Regions from separate parts of the Vibrio chagasii genome, predicted to be linked through region 3. Evidence: predicted binding sites of a transcription regulator. Region 3 holds the regulator's gene; each other region holds the start of a gene.
What was found. The regulator PurR, encoded in region 3, represses purine synthesis genes. The targets are predictions, from matches to a motif close to TNANGNAAACGTTTNCNTNA.
Positions count from the first base shown of each region.

Region 1: the regulator PurR is predicted to act here: its motif matches at 3,904-3,923, upstream of pyrD (quinone-dependent dihydroorotate dehydrogenase).
Region 2: the regulator PurR is predicted to act here: its motif matches at 2,148-2,167, upstream of glpX (class II fructose-bisphosphatase).
Region 4: the regulator PurR is predicted to act here: its motif matches at 3,008-3,027, upstream of pckA (phosphoenolpyruvate carboxykinase (ATP)).

Region 1 is NZ_AP025465.1:1,787,628-1,792,916, forward strand. Features, by position in the region: gene rlmKL (bifunctional 23S rRNA (guanine(2069)-N(7))-methyltransferase RlmK/23S rRNA (guanine(2445)-N(2))-methyltransferase RlmL) at 1-1,488, opposite strand, end outside; gene OCV52_RS08440 (cell division protein ZapC) at 1,994-2,545, opposite strand; gene pyrD (quinone-dependent dihydroorotate dehydrogenase) at 2,766-3,776, opposite strand; gene OCV52_RS08450 (NAD-glutamate dehydrogenase) at 4,082-5,289, opposite strand, start outside.
Region 2 is NZ_AP025465.1:3,144,444-3,149,732, reverse strand. Features, by position in the region: gene OCV52_RS14570 (DUF3135 domain-containing protein) at 1-157, opposite strand, end outside; gene OCV52_RS14565 (helix-turn-helix transcriptional regulator) at 275-901, opposite strand; gene glpX (class II fructose-bisphosphatase) at 1,081-2,088, opposite strand; gene zapB (cell division protein ZapB) at 2,413-2,655, shown strand; gene rraA (ribonuclease E activity regulator RraA) at 2,751-3,269, opposite strand; gene OCV52_RS14545 (1,4-dihydroxy-2-naphthoate polyprenyltransferase) at 3,343-4,260, opposite strand; gene hslU (HslU--HslV peptidase ATPase subunit) at 4,450-5,289, opposite strand, start outside.
Region 3 is NZ_AP025465.1:2,218,559-2,223,847, forward strand. Features, by position in the region: gene cmoM (tRNA uridine 5-oxyacetic acid(34) methyltransferase CmoM) at 1-261, opposite strand, end outside; gene elyC (envelope biogenesis factor ElyC) at 377-1,231, shown strand; gene torR (two-component system response regulator TorR) at 1,337-2,050, opposite strand; gene torD (molecular chaperone TorD) at 2,306-2,953, shown strand; gene purR (HTH-type transcriptional repressor PurR) at 3,270-4,274, shown strand; cyclic di-GMP riboswitch class I at 4,445-4,530, shown strand; gene OCV52_RS10145 (TfoX/Sxy family DNA transformation protein) at 4,658-5,248, shown strand.
Region 4 is NZ_AP025465.1:120,074-125,362, reverse strand. Features, by position in the region: gene gspD (type II secretion system secretin GspD) at 1-325, opposite strand, end outside; gene gspC (type II secretion system protein GspC) at 367-1,248, opposite strand; gene hslR (ribosome-associated heat shock protein Hsp15) at 1,579-1,965, shown strand; gene hslO (Hsp33 family molecular chaperone HslO) at 1,984-2,862, shown strand; gene pckA (phosphoenolpyruvate carboxykinase (ATP)) at 3,200-4,825, shown strand; gene OCV52_RS00525 (AsmA family protein) at 4,979-5,289, shown strand, end outside.

The DNA.
Region 1 (5,289 bases), 430 kb from region 3:
CTGGTATTGAGAGCGGCCTTTTTGCTTCTGACGAACTTTCAACACAACGTTATTGGCTTCAACACCAGTCACTTGAATAGAAGCACGGATGATATCGGTTAGACGACGCTTTGCTTTCTCCTCCGGTACATCTTTAGGTGCGGCGTATTCTTGAATAACAAGGTGACCTGGATATACGTCAATCGCTACATTGTATTCAGGTAAGTCTGCATCGTAGATACGGTAACAATCTAGTTGTTCCTTCTTAGCCCACTTGCCAATTTTGCCGATGTTCTTCTTAAGGCGGTTCGCGAAATCAGGCGCAATCTGCTGTTCTTGCTGTTCTGTTGGGCGCTCTGACATAGGACGATCGGAAATTGAGTAGTTCTTTTGGTGACACGGTAACGCACCGTTATTCAATTTGAACTGTTTGTCTGCACGCATACGCAAGCAGCTTAGAAGCTCGTCTGAGCTAGAGAAGATAGATGCGTGACAACCACCAAACTCAGCTTTTAGCTGCGCGCCAAACGCCGTGTATAGTGCAATCAAGCCAGGCTCAGTACCTAGACGCTCACCATAAGGTGGGTTTGATACAACCACGCCATTGTCGAATTCCGCAGGACGCTTAACAAGTGCAGCATCGCCTACTTCAAATTGAATTAAATCTTCAACACCGGCACGACGCGCATTGTCACGTGCAGTCTTGATCATTCGCTCATCGTTGTCATAGCCGTAGAACTTACACTCTACTTTCTTCACACCACGGCGACCTTGTACATTCGCCTCTGACTTAACTTCAGCCCATAGCTCTGGTTCAAAATCTTCTAGAGCCTCGAAACACCATTTCTGACGCTTAACACCCGGAGCCATGTTCGCAGCCATCATTGCCGCTTCAATCACAAGCGTACCTGAACCACACATCGGATCTAAGAAAGGTTTTGTTGCGTCCCAGCCACTACGAAGAAGAATCGCTGCAGCAAGAGTTTCGCGCAACGGTGCGCGACCTGATTCAGGACGGTAACCACGCTGGTGAAGACCGCTGCCGACCATATCAAGGCCAAGAATCGCTTTGTCACGGTGTAAACGAACGTGAATACGAACATCTGGATTTTCTTTGCTAATAGAAGGACGAGGTAATGACTTCTTCTCGAAGCAATCGACGATAGCGTCTTTCACTTTCATCGCGCCGTATTGGCTGTTGCGGATTTCACGGTTAGTACCATTAAAGTCAACCACAAAACGCTTAGAGCTATGGAATTGATTCACCCAGTTAACCGCAGTGGTCGATAGGTACAAATCCATGTCGTCCTGACAAGTGAATTCAGAAAGGACACGTACAAATCGAGAAGCCAAACGACTCCACAAACAACAACGATAAATTTGCTCATTGGTCGCTTTGAATTTAACACCTGCTTGAACAGGTTTTGCGTTTGTAATCCCTAGTTGGGTTAGTTCTTCAACTAATAAATTCTCAAGGCCGTTTGAGGTAACCGCTAGATATTGATTCATAGTGTTCTTTTATTGATAAAAATGAGCTCGATTATACCTGATTTTGTTACCAGAGCATCACTCTAAACTCGTCTTTTCATTGAATCTTTCGACTAACTGGCTAGCAAACACACAGTACTGAAGCGATCGCTTACCCAGTCCCCCTTACAGCATAAGACCTAACAAACCCAATTTTTTACATCCAATTCTCGACCGAATCAACATTGTGAATTAATATTCACCTTAAAATTGGTATATACCAATAGGAAGTGATGGGTGAAATTTAGCTACAAAAGAGCGAAAACAGGGAATAAAGAAGACTAAATTACACTTTTGAGGAATTAAATGAGGTGAAATTAACGTAAAAAAATTGTCTTAACTTCACTATTTTGATGGTTAGCGAGTGATGCATTTATCAGTATGAGGTTTTTTAGGCACAAAAAAATCGGCTATTAAGCCGATTATTTGGAAGGTTTGGTGAGGTTGTTCTGTGCGACGTATGGCGAAATGATGTATAAAACTTGGGTTAGCCTACCATCGCAATATGATGAGATTGATGCAGAATTGCGTTAGCATCAAGCATTCTATCGTGCATCACCTTGATTGAGTCGCCAAAGCGTAATCCTTTTGAAGGAGTCAGTAGGAACTCTTCTAGGTCTACAAACGCGCACAAGCTCGCACACTCGCCCACTTCTAATACAATGAAGTAACCAAGGCTATGCTCGTTATTCATTTGTACAATATCCCCTTCCTGAGGATACTCATGGCCTGCACCTTGGGGAGCGAAAAACCAACTCTTTGGTTGTACAGGCTTATGGAAACGCTTCGCAGCCACGCAGTAAAGCGCCAGTTCTGCTTGACGAGGCTCAGATAGCTCTAAGCCAGAAATTTGTTCTTTGAAGGTTTGGTATGATGATGCGTCATCAACGGTGAATTCATTATCTCGAAACGCACAGTCCACCAGCTTATTGCGGACCAGATTCGTTTTGAAAATCATATCCTCTCCGAGGTTTAGCATTAATGAACATTGCTGCTCATCGTAATACCAACTCCATGTATCGCTAGGTTTAAGCATCATTTCGTCTCACACTGTTGAACCATTCCATTAGGTAAAACGCAAAATTACCTTCAATTGCAGTAATTTTACTGAGCAATAGGCAAAAAAAAAGAGGAAATGAATTCCTCTTTCTTATCGCTTTTCTCTACAACTCGGGGAGTTACAGTGTCTCTTTTAGTAAGACGATGTCAGTTTATAGATACTTTTAGATTAGTGCTCTATAACGACTATAGTTGGTGAACTACAGGTTTTTGACAATGTCAGCTACAAGGCGTGGACCTTTGTAGATGAAACCAGAGTAAACTTGAACAAGCTGAGCACCTGCCATCATTTTCTCTTTTGCAGCAACATAAGAGTCAACGCCACCTACCCCGATGATCGGCAGTTTGTCACCTAGCTCTTGGTGAAGTTTACGAACTACTTCAGTGCTACGAGATTGAACTGGACGTCCACTTAGGCCACCCGCTTCGTCGCAGTGTTTCATGCCTTCGACAATTGAACGATCCAAAGTCGTGTTTGTTGCGATCACACAATCGATCTTATTTTTGATCAATGATTCGCAAATTTGGCTGATTTCATCATCACTTAGATCCGGAGCAATCTTAAGAGCTAGAGGAACATACTTACCATGCTTCTCTTCTAGTTCCGCTTGTTTTGCTTTGAGCTCAGACAACAAATCATCAAGTGCTTCGCCGTATTGTAGAGAACGTAGCCCTGGTGTGTTTGGTGAAGAGATATTTACCGCAATGTAACCCGCGTATTGATATACCTTCTCCATACAGATCAAGTAGTCTTCTGCACCCTTTTCAATCGGCGTGTCTTTGTTTTTACCGATGTTGATACCTAAGATGCCGTCGTAGTTTGACTTCTTAACATTCTCAACCAAGTTATCTACACCTAGGTTGTTGAAACCCATTCGGTTGATGATACCTTCAGCTTCAACAAGACGGAATAAACGAGGTTTATCGTTACCCGCTTGTGGACGTGGAGTCACAGTCCCTACTTCTACAAAACCAAAACCCATCGCGCCAAATGCATCAATACATTCGCCGTTTTTATCTAGGCCAGCCGCAAGACCAACTGGGTTTTTAAAAGTAAGACCCATGCATTCTACAGGTCGATGAGGTAATTGTTGGCGATACAAAAGATCAATGGGAGTGCCGGTAAAGCGTTTGAAATTTTGAATTGCAAGATCATGTGCCTTTTCGGCATCAAGTTGGAAAAAGCCAGTTCTGGCTAGACGGTAAAGCATTGTGCCTCCGATAGAAAAAAGCCCCGTGTAAACGGGGCGATATTATTTACTTATTTACCCAACTATTCAATCTATTACTGTCTGTAAGGGTAAGATAATCGAGTTTGCTAACGAATGAGCTTCTTTATTAAGCAAACGTTACCGTTATATAGGCAGTCAGCACTCTTTAATTCACCGTCCAGTGAATCGGTTTGAGACATTGCGAATTTACGGCTACTCACTTTCCAGGGTAAGCAATAATAATCCGAAACGAAAAAGGCAGACCAAATGGCCTGCCCTTAAATCGTTTTACTTGAGTCTAATCGTTAGTCTTTCGACATGCAGTTTAGATTCAGTAGCATCAATTCACGCAACGCAACTGAGAACTTAGCAAACTCGTGAACAGAACCCACTTTGAATTCGTTCAGGATACTTTCCCAACGATGTAGAGAAACAGAATTGCTTTCCATCCAATCGTCGAGCGCCTTGATCACATCAAGATCCGAACCACAACCGCAGCTAAGTACTTGACCTGTTAATTGACGTTGTTGCCAATCCAGATCTTCTCTGAATGCAGCACGTGCCAATGCTTGCCAGTTGTTATCGACTGCTTGACCATTGATTTGCTTCAAGAACCAGTGCAGAGACAAACGGTCGCCTAGATTGAAGTAAAGCTTAGACGCTTGTTGTACTGTTTTACCCGTTTCACGGGCCACTGTGGATATATCCAGTGCTGAGTACAAGCTAGACAGACGCGCTACTGAATTCGCCAATTCTGCAGTTACGCCTTGATCAATCCATACTTGCGCCATTGCTTGATGCTCTTCTACTTCTGAAGCAACCAGGTTTTCGTCCAGTTTCTCAGTAATAGCCACTACATCGCCTTGGTAAAGTTCAACCAGTGCTTTCACAGATTGCTTACCAGTACGATTTCTTAGCAACCAACGAGTCAAACGGCGCAGTGTACGACGTACGTGGTACAGCAACTCATATTGAGCCTGTGAGCTAGAGATGTTATCCAGTTCACGGATGCTCTTAAGCACTTGACCCAAACCATAGATTTCACGTGATGCCGCGTAAGCATTAGCGATATCGACAATGTTTGCGCCCGTCTCTTCTTGCAGACGAGTGATGAAGTTACAACCCATCTCGTTAACCATTTGGTTAGCAAGAGCCGTCGCAATGATCTCTGCACGCAGTGGATGGTTATCCATGTGCTGAGAGTAGTTACGGCGTAACTCAGTTGGGAAGTATTGCATCAATTGTTGAGCATGGAACTCATCATTCGCAATATCATCGCTCACAAGATCTTCTTTCAGAACCATCTTACCGTAAGCGATCAATACAGATAGCTCTGGTCTTGTCAGGCCTTGACCTTGCTTCTCACGCTCTAGCAGAGTTTCGTCATCAGGGATGTATTCTAGGCCGCGATCCAGATACCCTGCTTTCTCCATTGTGTGAATGAAGCGGATTTGCTCTTTAACTAAGCTCACGCCTTGGTGTTCAGTTACCGAAATAGACTCAGCTTGGCAGT
Region 2 (5,289 bases), 930 kb from region 3:
GAGCGCGAAGTCTGCCTTGCATACTTTCAGAAGCGGAGCAGATCATCTGCTCACACATCTGGTGTTTGAATTGGTTGAATGCTTTAGGATCGTTTTGAGCAAGTTGAACCAGTTCATCAAAAGGGGGCAGTTTCTGCTCTGGTTGTGGATGTGCCATCATTCCTTCCTTAGCATTAAGCATGTTTCATATGCTTTAAGCTTAAGAAAGATTTTTGTATAAATTTTGTCCGATCTTTTGATTTCTCAATATTGAGACAAGATCAATAGCTTAGCGTTAAGCGGTAGCGACAGGTACCAAGGTGTAGGTACAGCGTCGTTCGCCAGCAATAATATGCTCAGTTCGGCTGACATGGCACTCATCTTTTAGTAGCTCGGTGAACACGTTGAGCTCAGATTGACACAAGCTTGGGCAACGAGTCGCCGCCTTACAAATAGGGCAGTGGTTTTCAATCAAGATGTAGTGATCGTCGTGTTCTTTCAGTTCTGCCATGTAGCCTTCTTCTTCACGAAGTTGGGTGAGCTTTTCCAACTTACTGATTAGATTTTCACAATCAGACAGGGCAGATTGATACTGTTTTAAGGTGTGTTGTTCACGCTCGGCAGCGACTTTAGCTAGGCCTTCTTTTCCGAATAGATTCTCTACCGCATCGATGACTTGAATCGTAAGCTCACCATGACGGTCTGAAAACTGACTATGACCGTGCTGAGTAAGAGACCAATGACGAGTCGGACGACCGACTTTCACTTTGACGTCATGAAACGCGAGAATGCCATCATCTTCCAGGCTTTGCAGATGTTGCCTTGCACCCATTGTCGTCATGCCAAACTCTTCTGACAGCTGTTTGGCCGTTACCGCGCCTTGACGCTTAATGGTCTGTAAGATTTTGTCGCTTGTTTTCATACTATCCCTACCTCATGAACCTTACTATTATGAGGCAAGGTGTTTATAAAGCAAACCATTTACTATTTTGACAGTTACTGACCTATCAATCGCAATGGTGAGAACCTGACAGGGCAATAAAACAAAAGGCTGATACTTGGTATCAGCCTTTGAATATTCTGTTTCACTCGATATGAGGATTACAGGATATGACCAACCACTTCTGGGTCTTTGCGCTCTAGGTAGTGGATTGATTTGATGCGGCGAATCGTACGGCAGCGGCCACGGATAAGCAGGGTTTCGGTTGTCGCGATATTGCCTTGACGAGAAATACCTTCTAGCAGGTCACCCTTAGTGATGCCCGTTGCTGAGAATACCACGTTGTCGCTGCGAGCCATGTCTTCCATCTTCAACACGATACCAGCGGTTACGCCCATTTCAGCACAACGCTCTAGCTCAAGTTCACCGTGTTTACGGTTCTCCTCTGTATCGCCTTTCACTTCGTGACGAGGCAGCAGACGACCGTGCATGTCACCGTCTAGCGCGCGAATTACTGCGGCAGAAACTACACCTTCAGGTGCGCCGCCAATGCAGTACATTACGTCGACTTCGCTGTCTGGCATACAGGTTAGGATAGATGCAGCTACATCACCGTCTGGCACTGCGAATACACGAACGCCCATCGCTTGCATCTCTGCAATCACTTGATCGTGACGTGGTTTAGCTAGTGTGGTTACTACCAGTGTATCGAGTGTTTTACCCAAAGCCTTAGCAATGTTTACTAGGTTTTCTTTTAACGGTAGAGTTAAGTCGATAGCGCCTTTAGCACCAGGGCCAACTACTAATTTTTCCATGTACATATCAGGCGCTTTTAGGAAGCTACCTTTCTCGCCTGCAGCCAATACTGCCAATGCATTTGATTGGCCCATTGCTGTCATGCGCGTCCCTTCAATTGGGTCAACTGCGATGTCGACAGCGTCGCCGCCTACACCTACGTTTTCGCCGATATAAAGCATAGGTGCATCATCGATTTCACCTTCACCAATAACAATCTCACCGCTGATTTCGGTTTTGTTGAGTAGGCTACGCATGACTTCTACAGCAGCGCCATCTGCAGCGTTTTTGTCGCCACGGCCAAGCCACTTGTAACCAGCCAGTGCTGCACCTTCTGTGACACGAGAGAATGACATTGCTAAATCGCGTTTCATGCGGACTCCAAAATTTTCAAAGGGGGAATAGAAATTTCGCGGCGGATTTTACCATATCCAAAAGGAAACGTTTGCCTTTTTGCTTTTTGCAGATTGCTTTTGATCAATGAGCAGTGAAAAACCGCTAATATTCATCAAAATAATTGGTTTACGAGTGTGGCTGTAAGAATTAACGTCAATATTCGGTAAAAAGCGCTGTTTTTTTCATCGAATGGCGCAAAATATCGAATATATTGAGTGTTTATCCTTGCTCTGCTGAGTAGAATGGGGAAATAAGTGGAGTGAACCTTCACCATCAAATGGATAACTTAAAGGTAGGCCAGAATGTCTTTTGAAGTACTAGAGCAACTAGAAGCAAAAATTCAAACAGCAGTAGATACGATTGCACTTCTTCAAATGGAAGTGGAAGAGCTTAAAGAAGAGAAACAAGCACTAGCAACAGAAGCTGGTGAACTGAAAGCAAGCCGTCAAGAGCTAGAGCAAAAAACTCAGCAGATGCAAGAAGAGCACTCTGCATGGCAAGATCGCATCCGTAACCTTCTTGGTAAAATGGATGAAGTAGAGTAATTCACTCTTCAGATTTAAAAAAACGCCCGCTACTCAGTAGCGGGCGTTTCTGTTTGTGTTCTTGGTTATTGTGAGTGACTTATGAGGAGCAAGGGTTACTCGACTTCTTCTTCATCAGCATCGAGGTCAAGTTCAACGTCTAAAGGTTCGGCTGAAAGAATAATGCCCGTATTGTCGGCGTAGAGGTAATCTTCCGGTAAGAAGGTTACGCTGCCAAAGTTAACGGGTACATCTAGCTCACCGACACCATCTTGGCTTGCTCCTACAGGAATAGAAGCCAGCGCTTGAATACCTAGGTTCATGTCTTCCAGCTCATCGACTTCGCGAACGCAGCCATACACCACAATACCTTCCCACTCATTGTCTTCGGCAAGTAGGGCCATTTCGGCATCAATCAGTGCTTTACGCAGTGAGCCGCCACCATCGATTAACAACACACGCCCTAGACCGTCTTGCTCTAGTACCGAGCGAATCAAAGCGTTGTCTTCAAAGCACTTTAATGTCGTGATCTGTCCTGCGAAAGAGGCACGTCCACCAAAGTTGCTGAACATTGGCTCCACGACATCAACTTGATCTAAATATATGTCGCACAGTGCTGAAGTGTTGTATTCCATTAGTATACCTTTTGAACAATGAGCTTACTTTGAGTATATCGGTGCTTGATCCCTTTGCAATGATTAGTCTCAATTAACTCAATAGAGTTTGAGCTACGACAACCCCTGCAAACAATAGGTTAGTAACCAGCGAGCATTTCACAATCACAGGCATCATAGGTGCTATTTGAGCGGGTTTTTCGGTTTCCCAAACGGCCTTACCGTGCTTGTAGACAATCACAATACTCAACAAAAATGGCAGGCTGATCCAGACCGGTTTCTCTTGAATCAGTAGGTAGATAGCAAAAGAGACCAGTGCTAACCCAAGTAGCGTAAAGTGGTAATGCTTGGCTTTACGTTGTCCTAGGCGAACCGCCATTGTGCGTTTGCCACATTCACTGTCGTTTTCAATATCACGCATGTTGTTGATATTAAGTACTGCAACCGCCATCAATCCACAGCCTAACGCAGGAAGGAAGAGGCTTGGTTCCACATGGCCAGTGTGTAGGAAGTAAGTACCTGAAACGCCTAATAAGCCAAAGAAGATAAATACCGATAAGTCGCCAAGGCCGATATAGCCATAAGGCTTATTACCCACGGTGTAAGCGATAGCGGCAACAATGGCCAATACACCTAACGCAATGAAAGAAAGAATGCTTTCAATCGAGGTTAAGGCATGAAAAATCAGAATCAGACCAGCAATCACAGTAAACACGATGTTGAGGATGATCGCCTGCTTCATGGTTTTGGCGGTTACCGCACCCGACTGCATGGCACGCATTGGGCCTAAGCGGTTTTCATTGTCTGTGCCTTTTACTGCGTCACCGTAGTCATTCGCCAAGTTCGACAAAATCTGTAATAGGGTGGCGGTTAAAAAGGCCAACAGAGCGATCGATAAAGAGAACTGATCGTTGGCGAACGCTAAACTACTTCCTGTAAGAATAGAGACGAGTGCGAGAGGCAGAGTTTTTGGTCGTGCGGCATCAAGCCAAATCATTAGAGATTGTTTCATCGTAAGTCTATTTCGTTGTAAGGACGCCTTGATTAGCAGGGCGCCTATATTGTAAGTATTGGTTTCATGCGGTGATTTGAGTATACGCCCATTTTTCAGGTAATAAAAAGCCCACTCGAAAGTGGGCCTTGAATTCGCTTATTAGCTGCTATTTCTTTGAGATAGAGCAATAAGTTGGAGTTTCGTGTGCTACAGGATGAAGCGGCTTAGGTCTTCGTCTTCAACGAATTCACCAAGCTTCGAGTTCACGTAGGCTTCATCGATCACTAGCGTGCTACCAGCTTTGTCTGTTGCATCGAATGAAATCTCATCCATCAAACGCTCCATCACAGTGTGTAGACGACGTGCACCGATGTTCTCAGTGGTTTCGTTTACGCGCCATGCTGCATCCGCGATCTGGTTGATGCCGTCTTCAGTAAACTCAATGTTCACATCTTCCGTCTTCATTAGGGCAATGTATTGCTCTGTCAGAGATGCTTTTGGCTCAGTTAGAATGCGTTTGAAGTCATTCGCTGAAAGCGCTTCAAGTTCTACACGAATAGGTAGACGACCTTGTAGCTCAGGGATTAGGTCTGATGGCTTAGCCACTTGGAATGCACCCGATGTGATGAATAGGATGTGGTCCGTTTTCACCATACCGTGCTTAGTTGATACTGTGCTGCCCTCGATAAGAGGCAGTAGGTCACGTTGAACGCCTTCACGAGATACGTCTGGACCTGAGCTGTCGCCACGCTTACAGATTTTATCGATCTCATCGATGAATACGATACCGTTGTTTTCAGCGTTGAAGATCGCGTTTTCTTTCAGCTCTTCCTGGTTCACAAGCTTAGCGGCTTCTTCTTCCGTTAGGGCTTTGAATGCGTCTTTGATTTTCATCTTACGCTTTTTCTTGGTGTCGCCAGCTAGGTTTTGGAACATACCTTGTAGCTGGTTAGTCATCTCTTCCATGCCTGGAGGTGACATGATTTCAACGCCCATTTGTGGTGCTGCTACATCGACTTCGATCTCTTTGTCGTCTAGCTTACCTTC
Region 3 (5,289 bases):
TTCTCGAGCCAGCTTCAGCATCTCAGAAGAAAGATCACATAGAGAAACCTTATGACCCAGTGCCGCAATTTTTTGCGACATCTGTGCCAATCCGCCCCCAGCATCAAGCACATGCAATGGAGAAGCAGAATCTTCAAACTTGCTCAAAGCTTGTTCTAAATCTTCCCATACGATGATCTGACGGATCTCTCCTTTGTCAGAGCCGTAAATATTTTTTGCAAATTTGTGGGCAATATCGTCGAAATTACGGTCTTCAGTCACGGCTACTTGAGTTATTATGTCCTATCGTGCCTGCTATTCTGTCACAGGAATTTCAGGAATAAAGAGGCGATGTCTCTTTTTACTACTAAGTGATGTTTTTTCGGACTATTCGGATATGTTTGAGCTGAAAAAAGTAGTGTCTTCATTACTGATGCCACTACCAGCAATGTTAATTCTCGCATTTCTGGGCTTAGCCCTAGTGATGTTTACTACTAAAAGAAAGACTGGTTGCTTAATTACCCTCTCAGCCCTCTGTGGTATTTTCCTAATCGCTTTCCAGCCAGTTTCTAGTCAACTATTAATGCCAATGGAAAGGCAGCACACTGCATTTTTACCTGTCGACGAGACCGTCGATTACGTGATGGTTCTTGGTAGCGGCCACGTCGTTGATGACCAGATCCCACCAACATCTGAACTGAGTCGCACAGGCTTGATGCGTTTGAGTGAAGGTATTCGCATTTTACGCCTCTACCCGGGCGCTAAACTGATTCTGTCTGGCTACGGCGCTGGCACAGAGGTCAGCAACGCAAGAATGATGGCTAAGGTAGCCCTGGCACTCGGTGTTGCAAAGCCTGATATCATTCTGCTGGAAACAGCCAAAGACACTTGGGAAGAAGCCCGCCAAGCCGCTGCGTTCGTTAAGAATAAAAGAATGGTGTTGGTAACTTCAGCAAGCCATATGACACGTGCTCTCAACGAATTTAATGCAGCAGGCATGAAACCCTTGCCAGCGCCAACTAACTATCTTGCTCAAGAAGGTATCGTAGAACCATGGGAAAAATACACGCCCAAGGCTCTTTATCTCGAACAGACTGAACGATATTGGCACGAGACGCTAGGATTAGTTTGGCAAAGCCTACGTGACTGGCTAGACACCAGCAGTGATATTGTAGAAGAGCCAATCGTCGTGCCTGAAGCTTCGAGCCTAGCTGAAGATGAGAATGTCGTTTCGGCAGCTCAGCCTCAATAAGCAGTCTACATAAAAGACTGAGTCATAAAAAAGCCGAGACATCACTGATGATGTCTCGGCTTTTTAATATTTACTATTCTAGCGGACTAACATGTCCCGCAAGACTTAGTCACCAGCAAACATGTAACCTTCGCCGTGAACCGTCACAAAAATTTGTGGGTTCTTCGGATCGAACTCCATTTTTGCGCGCATACGACGAATCAGTACATCAATAGTACGGTCATTCGGCGCATCAACACGGTGGCTAATCATATTAAGAATACGTTCGCGGCTTAATACCTGATTAGGGTAAGAAGACAGTGCAACCAATAGTTCGTATTCCGCTTTCGTCAATTTTACCGGCTCGCCGTTTTTGCTTAACGCACGACGAGGGATATCAAATGTCCACTCACCAAAACGAACCACTGATTCATCTTCAGATTCTTCAACCGCACCTGCTGCTGTTTTACGAGCGGCAGAAATACGCCAAAGTAGGTTTTTAACTCGAACCAGTAACTCGCGAAGTTCGAAGGGTTTAGTAACGTAATCGTCAGCGCCCATTTCAAGGCCAACAATTTTGTCGATGCTATCCGTGCGTCCAGTAACTAAAATAATTCCAATGTCTGATTGACTGCGTAATTCGCGAGTTAGCATCAATCCATCTTCGCCTGGTAAGTTGATGTCCAGCATAATGAGGTCAACGTTGTTTTCGTCTAACACGTTTCTCATTTGAGCGCCGCTTTCGGCTTCGCTTACTCTGTACCCTTCGTTCTGGAAATAACCAACCAGTTTACTACGGGTCACCACATCATCTTCTACGACTAATACGTGATAGCTCATCTACACCACTTTTCTTATTTAATAGTTTCGGTGACTATTCTATTCATAACTAGTAACAATTCTAGTGGTACTGTAGATAAATGCCAGAAACATGGATTTTTTTTGATACAAGACAATCTTAAACCTTGCTATTTGTCGTCTGGCACAATTCAATATAGGCATTACTACTAACGAGTAACTTTGCATTTCGCAAATAACCTCGTCATCAGCCTTGGTGTGTAAAAAACACCACAAGACTAAATCAGGATTTACGTAATGAAAGATACGAAAGCGTTCAATGAGCAAAGAGCAGAAATTTACTGGTGGTTATCAAGCTTATTCGCCAAAGAGCTCACTCAAGACGAACTTGACCACTACCACTCTGTTGAAATTCGTTCTTTCTTAACTGGTTTAGGCGAAAATGAAACTCTAAAGCCTGCTATTGATAAGTTAGTTGATGCCCTGAACCGCCTACAAACTCGCGAAGATGCACAACTAGAACTGTCTGCTGACTTTTGCGACCTTTTCCTAAAGACAGATAAGCATGGCGCCCTTCCTTATGCTTCAATGTACATCGGTGAAACTGGCCTATTAAACGATATACCAGCGAAAGAGATGGAAGAGATCATGGCTAAGCACAACCTAGTGGTTAACCAAGATCTAAAAGAACCAGCAGACCACATCGCTATCGAACTCGACTTCTTAGGTAACCTAATCATTCGTTCTAATGAAACAGAATCAGAAGAAGTACTAGAAAAATCGTTCGAAGTTCAGCAACAATTTATCGAGCAACAGCTATTAACTTGGATCCCGAAATTCAACGTTAAGTGTCACGATGTTGATGAATTCGGTTTCTACGCTGCTGTATCTTCTCTGCTAATGGCTTTCTGTCAATTAGATGCTCAATATTTAGCTGGTGAATAAGCTTAACTGATGACTAGGTAAATAAATTCCGTAGAATGTGACAATTCACCCGGATTTCTGGGTGAATTGTATTGCGAGTATTTTCTAGTCAGTCTAGAATTGTGACCGCAAACGATAAAATATGAAACATTCACGAAATGCTATGCTTATTAAGTTCAGAGCATTTCGGTGTTAAAACAAGCCGCTCACTAGCGGTTTTTTGTTTTTTAACACTTTAGTACCCAAAGAGCCCTACAAATTTAAGCTCTTAGTTAGGTAGCTTAACGGCTACTTCACTCCGTACTTTGGGGAAAGTAGCTTCTAATAGGATAAAACCATGGCCACTATAAAAGATGTCGCTCGCTTAGCAGGCGTATCAACCACAACCGTTTCTCACGTAATCAACAAAACACGCTTTGTTGCAGAAGCGACTCAAGAAAAAGTAAATAAAGCGGTAGACGAATTAAACTATGCACCAAGTGCTGTTGCTCGTAGTTTGAAGTGTAATTCAACACGAACCATCGGCATGCTAGTGACTCAATCAACCAACCTATTCTTCTCAGAAGTTATCGATGGTGTTGAGAGCTACTGCTACCGTCAAGGTTACACTTTGATCCTGTGTAACACGGGTGGTATCTATGAGAAGCAACGTGACTACATTCGAATGCTTGCAGAGAAACGTGTAGATGGCATCTTGGTTATGTGTTCAGACCTAACTGAAGAACTGAGAGAGATGTTAGACCGTCACGCTGACATCCCTAAAGTAGTCATGGACTGGGGCCCGGAGAGTTCTCAAGCAGATAAGATCATCGATAACTCTGAAGAAGGTGGCTACCTAGCGACTAAATACCTAATCGACCGCGGTCACTCAAAGATTGCTTGTTTAAGTGGCCACTTAGACAAAGCGGCGTGTGTGGAGCGTATCGCTGGTTACAAGCGCGCTTTGGAAGAAGCTAACATTACTGCAAATGACGACATGATCATCGAAGGTAACTTTGAGTGTGATACTGCCGTTCTAGCCGCTGACAAAATTGTTGAGATGGAAGATCGCCCGACAGCTGTATTCTGTTTCAACGATACCATGGCACTAGGCTTGATGAGCCGCCTACAGCAGAAAGGCATCTGTATCCCTGAAGATATCTCTATCATTGGCTACGATAACATCGAACTGGCTGAGTACTTCTCTCCACCATTGACTACCGTTCACCAACCGAAGCGCCGTGTCGGTAAGAACGCCTTCGAAATTCTGCTTGAGCGTATTAAAGACAAAGACCATGAAAAACGCGTCTTCGAAATGCACCCAGAAATTGTTGAACGTAGTACAGTTAAAACGTTAAATTAACTGATAAATTGAGTTTATTTTCATCAAGCGCACCTTTGGGTGCGTTTTTTTTATCAGCAACTAAAATAAACCTAGTTTCATATGATAAAGATCATTAATTGAAGCAACATCACACTTTGAAATAACAAGTGTGAGCCTCATTCAACAAAAACTTTATTCTATTCAATCAGTCACGCACAGGGCAAATCACTTGAAAAGGTGAGACGCAAAGCTTCCGGCCTAAACCACTCGTTGGTATGGTAGCGGGGTTACCGATGGCAAAATGCAGTAACTACTAATAATTTAGTAATTTACGGCTTATTGACAATGTAATTGCAACATTTTGCTAATCTCTCGGACCTGCTTATTTGGTGGCGTAGTTCAAATACACCGAGATAAATAACATGGATAAACCGATACTAAAGGACTCAATGAAGTTATTTGAGCCCCTAGGAAAAATAAAGTCACGCTCAATGTTTGGTGGATTCGGTCTTTTTGCTGATGACACTATGTTTGCTCTGGTTGTTAATGACCAGTTGCACATACGAGCAGACAAAGGCACAACAAAACAGTTCGAGCAACAAGGGTTTCAACCGTACGTCTACAAAAAACGTGGTTTCCCTGTCGTAACTAAATACTTCGCTTTACCAGAAGGCCTGTGGCAAGACCAAGAGAAAATCTTACAGCTTGCAACTACGTCTCTGGGTTTTGCAAAAGAAGAGAAAGCTGAACAGTCCGCTGCTAAGCCAACTCGACTCAAAGACCTCCCGAATCTTCGACTCACCACCGAGCGCATGTTGAAGAAAGCTGGAATTGATTCCGTAGAACGTTTATATGAATCTGGCTCTGTAAACGCATTTAATGCCATCAAGGAATCTCATGCGTCCTCCGTCAGTATTGAACTGCTTTGGGCACTAGAGGGGGCGATCAATGGCACCCATTGGTCGGTTATCCCGCAGCAACGTCGTGAAGAGCTTATCAGTCGCGTCAATTAACATTTTCAGTACACCTTTTTATACAACTAAGCCGCATTTCT
Region 4 (5,289 bases), 1.3 Mb from region 3:
CAGAGGTTTTAGAATCCTTAGCCTTGATGATCTTCAGAACACCTGAGTCCATTTCAACGACCGCATAGCCGTAAACCTCTAATACATTGAGGAAGAAGCTATAATATTGTTCTTCATTGAGTACGTCATAACTGCGCACATCAATTTTTCCGCGCACCGATGGGTCAACGATGATCGTTTTCTCAAGGTTGCGGCCAACAATATTAATAAACTCTTGAATATCAGTGCCTTTAAAGCTGGCACTAAAATCATTAGCGATGGCTGCGGGTGTGCAGATTAAGCTTCCTGCCAGTAACCATGCACTTTTCTTAAACCAATGCTTCACGTACTTCTCCTACACTTTCGTCTTTCATTAGACGTAAAGTTTTAAAATTCAATAAACACTTCATGTTGTTGCCCATCTCTCTCGACGACCAGATTTAATTCTGTCAGTTCTGAGATTGAACGGAATATGTTGCCCATAGCGGCTGGGTCTGTCAGGTCTTGACCATTTAACTGAGTGGCAATATCTCCGTTTTGGAGCCCAACAGAGTTAAAAAGTTCTGAATCTTTGCCAGGGCTCACACGATAACCGATCACACTGTCGTCGCGTTTCACCTGAGACAATCGAACATATTGGAAGATTTGTTGCGGGTCTTTCATTATCTTCGCTTTAATCTCATCAAGCTTCTCTTCTGCAGAAGCCGGGTTATTACCACGAACTGAAGAAGAGGCACGACGTGGTGCAGGTTCTGATACCGCTAAACGCTTGTACTCAATACCTTCTAGCATCAGCGTTTCATCACGACCTGAGTTATCAATGATCACGCGGTCGATTAACACGGCTTTTAGCTTAGCTCTGGTGCCTTCTATCTGTTCATTGATCCCATAAGTCGCTTGCGTACCACGGTTGGCAATCACCGCTAAGCTCAATTCAGGATTAGAACTGGCAACCGCACCAACCAAGACGAGGTTAAGGCGTGTCTTGGGGGCATCTTGAATCACTTGTTGCTCAACCACTGCGGGTTTGCTTGGGTTATAGGCACCAAACATGTTGCTCTGTTGTAAAGAAGAGATATCGAGAGTCGACTGAGGCGTAGCAGACGACGACACCGTTGCTTTCCAAGGCACAACCGTTTGCTCGGCAGGTTCAACAAACCAGACAAGTTGTCCTAAAATCCATGCTGAAGCGGCAATGAGTACACAACAAGTGGCGATACTCAGTTTCTGCTGAAGCACAAATCCATTATCTAATAAGCGGCTCAACATAGGAGAATTTCCTATACGATTTTTGAGCTCTAAAAAGTTCACTTCCCTTGCCCCTTCTCATGACAACAAACGCTGCAAACTATTAAACTTTCAGCTTTTTTATTCATTCGTTCGATACCGAGCTTATATAAGCATAAGATCTTGAACTATATCATAGCAAATCGATAAATCGGCATTACATAGCGATTTTGCAATATGACTTGAAAAAAATGCTAGCCGCCTCCACATAAAACTTCTACCTAATGTGATAAGCATCATCAAAAACATGTTGCGCACTGTTCACTACAGTTAAACCGCATTCATTTCTCACTTAATAAGGCACAGCCCTATATGAAAACTTCTAATGAAGCTGTCAGACTCGATAAATGGTTGTGGGCAGCACGCTTTTACAAAACTCGGTCTATTGCTCGTAACATGGTCGATGGTGGCAAAGTCCACTATAATGGTCAGCGCAGCAAGCCAAGTAAGATTGTCGAACTTGGGGCAGTTATTACACTGCGCCAAGGTAATGAAGAAAAGACGGTAACGATCGAGAAAATCTCAGCCCATCGTGGTGGAGCACCGATCGCTCAAACCCTCTATGAAGAAACCACCGAGAGCTTGGCAAAAAGAGAAGAGTTTGCAAAACAGCGTAAACTGCATGCACATAACCCAGCTCCAGAGCGTCGCCCTGATAAAAAGCAACGTCGTGACATCATCAAGTTCAAGCATCAATAAGCTAGAAGGAATAGCCAAATGGCAAACAATGTTTTAAATCGCTACTTATTTGAAGACCTATCAGTACGTGGTGAATTGGTACAAATGGATGAAGCGTACCAACAGATTATTTCTAGCAAGGAATACCCAGCTCCAGTACAAAAACTGCTGGGTGAGCTATTGGTTTCAACTACGCTACTGACTGCGACCCTAAAATTTGAAGGCTCTATCACTATGCAGCTGCAAGGTGATGGCCCGGTATCTCTAGCAGTTATTAATGGCGACCATAACCAGAAGATCCGTGGTGTTGCTCGCTTTGAAGGCGAAATTGCTGACGATGCTGGCCTACACGACCTAATGGGTAAAGGCCACCTAGTGATCACTATTGATCCTAAGAAAGGTGAACGCTACCAAGGTATCGTTGGTCTTGAAGGCGACACACTAGCTCAAGTACTTGAAGGTTACTTCGCGAACTCTGAGCAGCTTAAGACTCGTCTATGGCTACGTACTGGTGAGCACGAAGGCAAAGCACACGCTGCAGGTATGTTGCTGCAAGTTATGCCTGATGGCACTGGTACTCCAAATGACTTCGAGCACTTAGAGCAACTAACAGACACAGTGAAAAACGAAGAGCTATTCTCTCTTGAAGCAAACGAACTGCTTTACCGTTTGTACAACCAAGAGAAAGTACAGCTGTTCACTCCACAACCAGTTGAGTTCTTCTGTGGCTGTTCTCGTGAACGAAGCGCTGCAGCGATCATTACCGTTGCTCAAGAAGAGATTTACGACATCCTAAGCACCGAAGGAAGCGTTGCTCTGCACTGTGATTACTGTGGCACAAACTACTCGTTCGATAAGAACGATGTTGATGCACTGTATGCAGAAGCAGCAGATAAAGGCAGCAATACGGTTCATTAATTTACGTCGTACCAAAAACACGTAATTTACCCCAAAAAGGTCAGCACTAAGCTGGCCTTTTTTGTGATCAAAATAGCGCAAACTTCGTAACATCTCGTAATAAAATCACCGCTTAATTTTAATCAATTAATAATGTTCCCGCCCCTAGCGCAAAGGTTTGCGTACAGGATAGACTAGTTAGGCCAATATGTGACGAGACACTTAAAACCCCATGGTTAATATGGATATTTTTTGAGCTGTATCCCTGTTTCCCCCGAGTCTCGTTGCTAGCATGGTGAGCAGATAACAATAAAAAATTAATACAAAATCCCTACAAAATATCCTACAAGGAGCACCTATGACCGTTATGGAACATACTAAGGCTGCACAAATTGATCTAACTAAGCACGGACTTACTGGCGTTACCGAAGTTCTTCGTAATCCTAGCTACGAGCAGTTATTCGTTGAAGAAACACTGCCTGGTTTGGAAGGCTACGAAAAAGGCGTAGTAACGGAACTAGGCTCAGTTGCTGTTGACACTGGTATCTTTACTGGCCGCTCACCGAAAGATAAGTACATTGTTAAAGATGACACGACCCGCGATACCATGTGGTGGTCAGATCAAGGAAAAAACGATAACAAACCGATCACAACTGAAGTATGGAACGAGCTAAAAGAGCTTGTAACAACTCAGCTATCTGGCAAGCGTCTGTTTGTGATTGACGGTTACTGTGGTGCTAACCCAGATACACGCTTAAGTGTACGTATTATCACTGAAGTAGCGTGGCAAGCGCACTTCGTTAAGAACATGTTCATTCGTCCAACAGACGAAGAGTTGGCAACGTTCGAGCCAGATTTCGTGGTAATGAACGGTGCTAAAACAACCAACCCTAATTGGGAAAAACAGGGCCTAAACTCTGAGAACTTCGTTGCTTTCAACCTAACAGAGCGAGTTCAAATCATCGGTGGTACTTGGTACGGCGGTGAGATGAAGAAAGGCATGTTCGCAATGATGAACTACCTACTTCCTCTGCAAGGTATTGCTTCAATGCACTGTAGTGCGAACGTTGGCGAGAAAGGCGATGTAGCGGTATTCTTCGGCCTATCTGGTACAGGTAAAACAACGCTATCAACAGACCCTAAACGTGAACTAATCGGTGATGATGAGCACGGTTGGGATGACGACGGTATCTTCAACTTTGAAGGCGGTTGTTACGCGAAGACGATCCGTCTTTCTAAAGAAGCAGAACCAGAAATCTACAATGCAATCCGTCGTGATGCACTGCTAGAAAACGTAACGGTTCGTGGCGATGGTTCTATCGATTTTGATGACGGTTCTAAAACAGAAAACACTCGTGTTTCTTACCCGATTCACCACATCGACAACATCGTTAAGCCAGTATCAAAAGCAGGTCACGCTCAAAAGGTTATCTTCCTGACTGCTGATGCATTTGGTGTACTACCACCAGTTTCTAAACTGACTCCAGAGCAAACGAAGTACCACTTCCTATCTGGTTTCACAGCGAAACTAGCAGGTACAGAGCGCGGTATCACAGAGCCGACTCCAACCTTCTCTGCAGCATTTGGCGCGGCGTTCCTAACGCTTCACCCAACTCAGTACGCTGAAGTACTTGTGAAACGCATGGAAGCAGCAGGCGCTGAAGCTTACCTAGTAAACACAGGTTGGAACGGTACTGGCAAACGTATCTCTATCCAAGATACGCGTGGCATCATCGACGCTATCCTAGATGGTTCTATCGACCAGGCTGAAACTAAGGTTATCCCTATGTTCAACCTAGAAGTGCCTCTAGCGCTGCACGATGTTGACCCAGCGATCCTAGACCCACGCGACACGTACACAGACCCACTACAATGGGAAAGCAAAGCGAAAGATCTAGCAGAGCGCTTCATCAACAACTTTGATAAGTACACTGACAACGCTGAAGGTAAGTCACTGGTTGCGGCTGGTCCACAACTCGACTAATCCAAGCATCTGCTCGGGCTAAGCCAAAAGCGAACGCCCATTTAAAACGATATTTTTGTAGCAAGCCCCTCTTTTGAGGGGCTTTTTTGTTGATGCTTGTCCCTTTTTGTTCCACTCTGTTTTAAGACTATTGAAATGTAAGGCTTTCAGGGAATGAAAAAGGTATTAATGGTGTTCGGCATTGTGTTGGCTATCGCCGTTGCGGCTATCGCAGCGTTGCTATTAAGCCTACAAACTCAATACCGTGCGGATGTTGCTAACTTTTTTATCAAACACACGGTTGACCAACCGGTGGTCATTGAAGATGTCGAGTATCAAGCGCCTTATCACATCACCCTAATGGGAATCACCTATACCCAACCAGAAAAGCAACCACCTCTGTATATCGATAAGGTCGATCTCTGGTTCAGCCCTGACTCTCTCATTGAAGCCACACTCGTCTTAGACTCTGTATTAATCAGTGG